Regions from separate parts of the Shewanella sp. AC91-MNA-CIBAN-0169 genome, predicted to be linked through region 2. Evidence: predicted binding sites of a transcription regulator. Region 2 holds the regulator's gene; each other region holds the start of a gene.

Region 1 (2,282 bases), on a different contig from region 2:
GGTTAAGTAGGCATTTCTGGTGGCTTCAAGTTGTTGTCTTATACCATCTAATTTAGTTTCGTCGTCAGCAAGTTCGGCTAATTCACTCATCAATGCTTGATGATGTAGCGCCAGCTTATCAGCACTCACATGATGTTTGCGCGCCAATTGCATTGCCGTTGAAAGACGTTTTTCTAAATAGGCAAAATGTTCTGGATCAAGCTCTAAACTGCTTAAATAACTTTCAATTTCGCTAGCGCTTTCTTGTACTTGAATTAACGCATCGCTGATCATAGTGCTGATAGGAGCAAGGGATTCATCATATCCTTGAAGCGTATCAGCAATACTGGCCACTTTATTAAGCAGAGATTCTATATTGCCTTCATCACTTTCGGTCAATAAATGCAAACCTGCTTGGCAACGTTCAATTAAATCTGTGCCATTGGCTAAGCGTTTGTGTTCTTGTTCTATTTCATCAAATTCTTCCAAGCCTAAGTTGAACTCATTAAGCTCTTCTACTTGATATTGCAGTAGCTGTTGACGCGAAATACGTTCGTGCTGAGCTTGTTCAAGATGCTTTAGCTCGTTTTCCACTTGTTTGCAGCGTTGATAGCTAGCGCTAACGCTATCGAGCAGTATTTTGTGGTTGGCATAGTGGTCGAGTAGGTTTAATTGATGCTCGCTTTTAAGCATTGCGTGATGAGCATGTTGGCCGTGAATACCAATCAATAGGTGACCGATGGCTTTTAATTGCGTCACGGGCACAGGATTACCATTAATGTAGGCTCTTGAGCGGCCATCACTGTTAATAGTTCGACGTAATATGCACTCATCTTCAGCATCAAGATCGCTATCTTCAAGCCAGCGTTTGGCTAAAGGTACATCATGAAGGGTAAACCTTGCACTCACTTCGGTTTTGGAGGCTCCAGGCCTGACAGTGCTGGCATCACTTCGATTACCAAGGCATAACCCAAGCGCATCGATAGCAATCGATTTGCCTGCACCTGTTTCGCCGGTGATGCTTGTCATACCGGCTTTAAAGTCGAGCTCTAAAAAACGCACGATAGCAAAATTGTTGATGCTGAGTTGGCAAAGCATAATAAATTCCTGTCAATGAAACTACCAAACCACTGTATTGATAAACAGTATATACTGATTTTATATACAGTAAAGTGGTTGAGGAATAATTATCGCTGACTATTTTATCATCTAGATTTGATTGATCATTAAGCAATGGATTTTAAAAGTGTTTCTATTATCGGCAAACTGATAAAAGTGATTAATGTGCCATATAAAATACCTTGGGCGCTGACATTGGCGTTAATTTGGTAGCGGTCGGCCAAAAGGTACACACTTGCTGCTGTCGGTAACGCTGCCAAAATGACTCCCATGGTCAGTAATTCCTTTTCTACGCCGAACAGTTTGAGTAAACCAAAGGCAATTAAAGGTTGAATAATTAGCTTGAGTAAATTGATTAAATTCAGTTCCGCAATCAAACCAACACTGAACATTTTTGTGCCAGATTGATGTCGTAATGCTTTGGCAAGTACCATTCCTATAGCAAACAGTGCACATGGGCTAGAGGTATTTCCCACCTGATGTAGCATTAAGGCCAAACTATCCGGTAAGGTAATATGCAGTGCTGATAAACCGATGCCAATAACACTGCCAACCACGATTGGGTTTTTATACAGGGCATTAGCCATGATGACGATGGCATGGTCGGTTGATTGTTTATCACGGCTGGCTAGCTCAATTGATACTAAAGCAAAAGCAAACATGAACACCGACAACAAGCTGGCAATCGCTGCAGCGACTAATGCCATTTTATGACCTGGGAATAATAAACTCAGCAATGGAATGCCAATAAATGCGGTATTACCAAACGTAGCATTTAATGCGCGCATGGCGGCAACTGCTTGTTTTTTAGGTGTGCGAATTAGTGATACAACAATCACTAAAGCATAAGTGATGATCATCGCCAGACTAAACCCACCGATAAAGCCCCATTGAATAATGTCTTCAATGCGCGTTTCAGCTAGCACAATCAGTAATATAGCGGGGAAAGCAATGTAATAAACAAACTGATTGAGGATCAAATCGGTGTCTGCTGGCAACAGACGCATTTTTTGAACAATACTGCCGAGCAGCATAATAATAAATACAGCGATTAGCGGGGTAAGAATACTGGACATCCCTCGCAATTCCTTAGCAAAATGATAATAAGGTCACTTTACTGCTTTTCGGTAGGCGGATGCAATTAGGCTAAAGTTAAACGAGTGATTATTTGTCAGATTTTAAGG
Region 2 (2,282 bases):
ACAGACCACACGAGGCACGGTTAAGCCATCAAGCTGTAATGGCTCATAAGGACTGGGCAGACCAAAGCCCTCGGTGATTTCGCTCAACGCGGCAATATCGCTAATAGATTCCGTTTTCATTAAATAAACCAAAGGTTTAGTTGGATCTATATTGAGGTCATCAAAAGGATCGTGAGGGACCACAATGGTCTGTACCATCCACTTTTGAATCCACCTTAATGCTCGTAAAAATATTGAATCTGGTTTTGACATGGTTATTTTCGCAACATAAGCCACTGTAATATTGTCGTATAGGATACCAGAAACCACCCTGCTTACACTATCAGACCGATCTATCTTTACGTTTAAGCTCTCACTATCAGAAATAACATAAGACAGAACATTAGTAATAGTTAATTAAAACATATTGTTGAGTGATACTTAATCAACAAAATACAAAAAATAGTTGGTTAATACTTGCGCGAACACAAACACTGTATATAATGACAGTCACTGTATAAAAAGACAGGAATCATCATGAGACCGTTAACGCCGCGCCAAGCAGAAATTTTAGACTTAATTAAAAACAATATCGCCGAAACAGGTATGCCACCCACTCGTGCTGAAATTGCGAATCGTCTTGGCTTTAAAAGTGCTAATGCCGCCGAAGAGCATTTAAAAGCATTAGCCAAAAAAGGCTTTATCGAGATCATGCCTGGTACCTCAAGAGGCATTCGTTTACCTCATGAAGAACAGGTTGAAACCGGTCTGCCACTCATTGGACAGGTTGCTGCTGGTGAACCTATTTTGGCCCAAGAGCATGTAGAACAATACTATCAAGTCGATCCAAACATGTTTAAGCCCGCCGCAGATTTTTTATTGCGAGTGCGTGGTGACAGCATGAAAAACATTGGCATTTTAGAAGGTGACTTACTCGCTGTACATAAAATGCAGCAAGCACGTAATGGCCAGGTTGTTGTGGCACGTGTTGATGATGACGTCACCGTAAAACGATTTGAACAAAAAGGTAATGTGATTTATCTGCATGCCGAAAATGAAGATTACAATCCGATAAAAGTAGATTTAAGTTGCCAAAGCCTAACCATCGAAGGGCTTGCCGTTGGCGTTATCCGTAATGGAGATTGGTTATGAACAAACTAATGGGCATCGCGCCACGCCACCCGGGCTTATGGGTAGATTTAACTGAAACAGAACTGCATGGCACCCAAACCATTCAAACATTACAAACTGTCACCCAAGGTGAAGCTGAACTGAGCCAATTGTGCAGCCAGTTGGCAATATTGAGCCAGCAAGGCAGATGGATTGTATTAATTAGCCCGCCCCATATTGGCTATAAACATATGCTGGCAAGTGCTGGTGTAAGAATGGATCGCATTTTACTGGTGCACACCAAAGATGAAGTCGAAACATTATGGGCCATGGAGAAAGCGCTCACTAGCGGTACATCGAGCGCAGTAGTAACTTGGACAAGCTCACTTGATGCTCGCGATAGTCGCCGTTTAGAAATTGTCGCCAAAAGTGCACGTGCATTAGGGGTGGTAATTGAAGATGTGAATGCTCACTTACCTCACAAACATCAACTTGTTAGCCCTACTTTAACAAATGGAACAAGTAATTTTTGCTCATTTCACTAAGCACGAACCCTTCATTACCAAGCCCTGTATTGAATTCAGGGTTTTTTTTCATCTTTTTTCAGCCTATTAGCCAACAAAGTGATCTTGATCAATGTTTAATCTACAAGTAATGTGGTTAACAAGGATGAAACATTTTTTATCTTTAATTGGACGTGAATGGCAGTAATCAAGATTACTTTCAGACAAATGAGCCAAATCAAAATTGATAAGTTCAGTAGTAGGTACAAGCGTGGTGCACAGCTAACAATAAAACCGTAGACCGTATGTTTACAGCCACCAAAGTACTTTGAGGTCATCAAACTTTTTTCGGGAACCGAAGAGTTTGCATAGAGCAGAGAATTACTGTGTGACTCTTCTTTGTAGTTGCTATTTGCAATTAGCAGAGGAGTAGTCTTGTGAAGCAATGGTTGTATTGTTTACTGGTGGTGTTTGTAGCACTTCCGCTTGGGGCATCAGAAATGCCCCTCAACATGACTCAAGGCGTGACAGATATCAGTGGCAAGGTTTATGACCTCCACATGACGATTCTTTACATCTGTTGTGCAATTGGGTTAGTGGTGTTTGGGATCATGATTTACTCAATGATTTATCACCGCAAATCAAAAGGCGCTGTCGCGGCCAATTTTCACGAAAGTACCAAAGTGGAAA
Region 3 (2,282 bases), on a different contig from region 2:
AATTCATGAAACAGGTTAATTGAAATCTCATCACTGCGATGCTCGATGGTGGTCTGCTTAAAATCATTAAATTTCAGTTTCACAACCTGCTTATGGATCTGTCTATCTTTCGCACTCCGATGAACCCGAGCACTCAGCTCTTGAATAAGCTGTGGTAATACTTGATGACATTGCTCTAACGTAAAAATGTCTTTAGCTAACGTGGTTTCAACCCCTACTGACTTACGCACTCGGTGCGGGCTAATTTGCCTTGAATCGATACCTTGTGCACGCTCAGACAACACATGGCCAAACTTACCAAAGGCCTCAATTAATTGCACTTTAGGGTATTGTTGCACGTCATAACAAGTGGTTAAGCCAATATCGGCTAACTTTTTTGAAGTGACTTTACCGACGCCAGGAATTTTACTCAGAGGTAGGTCTTTTACAAAATCAGCAATTTGATTTGGGGTGATAACATATTGTCCATTAGGCTTATTTAAATCGGATGCAATTTTGGCTAAAAACTTAATGGGTGCAATACCTGCTGAAGCCGTTAATCCAGTGACCTCATAAATGTCATCACGTATCGCTTTGGCAATTAATGTCGCACTGCCTTGATGAGCATCGCAATCTGTGACATCTAGATAAGCTTCGTCTAAAGACAATGGTTCGACAAGATCAGTGTATCGATGAAAAATCTCACGTATTTGGAGTGACACCGATTTATACACCTCCATGCGTCCAGGCACTAAAATTAACTGCGGACATAACTGCAACGCATGATAACTGGACATAGCACTTCGCACCCCAAATTTGCGGGCTTCATAACTGCAAGTACTTATGACACCACGGCGATCACTTCTGCCGCCAACAGCAATGGGTTTTCCTCTTAACTCAGGAAAATCACGCATTTCTACCGCAGCAAAATAACAATCCATATCGATGTGAATGATTTTACGCATTCTATAACCATCATCATTAGCCCAATTAAAACCATGATACTGTACATATAAACAGTATTCAATCATTGCTTATTATTAATATAATGAATAAATGTGACTCAAGATATTTTTAAATGTCAAAAGCTAGCTTCAAGCCATCCTAAAACGCAATAAAACATTATTCTGAAAAAAGCGAAATCATCTAGCAAATTATTCAATTTATAAATTGATTGTAGACAACATTCTTATGACTTCAATTCGATTTATTGAGTCATTCTTTCTTTTCAAAAGCAGTACAAAATCATAAGCGTTTAACCGTAATTGACTATCTAGCAGTTGAGGGTCACTGCCTTTGCTCAGTAAGTATTCAACTAATTTTTTATCATTGAGTAAGATTGCGGCATGAAGAGGCGGTAGTCCATCAATTTTACTTTTAGTATTAACGGAGGCACCATTGTCGATAAATTTATCTAAATAAACATATCTTTTTTTCTGATTAGAAATGCCAAATAAAAATGCTATACCACCTACAGACTGAAGATCATCTAAGTCTTGTTTCGTTAATCTAAAATTAAACAAATAAAATTCACAGAACGAATTTGGTATGTAATGCGTATTATCTTCGACACTGCATAATACAACATCTTCAACACGGCTATTTTCAAGAGAATAAATAGCACCTAATGAATACATAATAATAATAGTAAAAGCGCATCCAATTAGTAACTTAAGTTTCATTTTAACTCCATATAACTTTGTTATTTAGGTTAAAAGCTAAAATACCAAAATGTCGACTGTTTGTTTTTGCTATTCCATTTAAATACAACACTAAAACACGACCGAAGCTGTATGATAGTTGTTCTCTCACTCTGTCATAGATTTTTATTTGCATTAAGTCTTTAGCTGTTGCATGACTAAACCAATGTTTTGCAGCGCTGCGCCCAAATTTTATTATGACTTTTTTAGCACCATCTTGAGGATTCATTGTTGATCGAAATAAAGAGTCGATAAATCCCATCGCATAAGATGCATCGACAGCCTCAACTAACAAGCCTTGAGCAAACTCACGAACTTCATCAGTAATATCTAACTCATCTATAATCGAATGTTGACTCGAAAATATGAACTTTAAAATAATTATAGTTTCATCATTATCAAATATGAGTTCACTGCTTTTGAAGTTTTTAAGGTGTACATTTCCATTTCCATTTCCATATAGTTTAAAATATGTCCTATTAAAAACTAAATATATCAATTTAATTAGAAAAAAACCATTATCACTTTTAATATATCTCTTCCAGAGCAGGGTGAAGACCTCGGACGTTTTTTAAACAAAAATAGTTTATTTAATGAGTTGTT

What was found. Region 2 encodes LexA, which represses DNA repair genes until DNA is damaged. Its sites were predicted from a motif close to TACTGTATNNNNATACAGTA; they were not measured.
Region 1: the regulator LexA is predicted to act here: its motif matches at 1,108-1,127, upstream of recN (DNA repair protein RecN).
Region 3: the regulator LexA is predicted to act here: its motif matches at 982-1,001, upstream of dinB (DNA polymerase IV).

Annotation. Positions count from the first base shown of each region.
Region 1 is NZ_JBEOPM010000001.1:543,188-545,469, forward strand. Features, by position in the region: gene recN (DNA repair protein RecN) at 1-1,077, opposite strand, end outside; gene AAEY98_RS02305 (AEC family transporter) at 1,206-2,174, opposite strand; gene AAEY98_RS02310 (DUF3319 domain-containing protein) at 2,263-2,282, opposite strand, start outside.
Region 2 is NZ_JBEOPM010000003.1:92,780-95,061, reverse strand. Features, by position in the region: gene plsB (glycerol-3-phosphate 1-O-acyltransferase PlsB) at 1-252, opposite strand, end outside; gene lexA (transcriptional repressor LexA) at 517-1,131, shown strand; gene AAEY98_RS04470 (cell division inhibitor SulA) at 1,128-1,634, shown strand; gene coxB (cytochrome c oxidase subunit II) at 2,030-2,282, shown strand, end outside.
Region 3 is NZ_JBEOPM010000001.1:444,423-446,704, reverse strand. Features, by position in the region: gene dinB (DNA polymerase IV) at 1-944, opposite strand, end outside; gene AAEY98_RS01910 (ankyrin repeat domain-containing protein) at 1,143-1,661, opposite strand; gene AAEY98_RS01905 (hypothetical protein) at 1,663-2,178, opposite strand.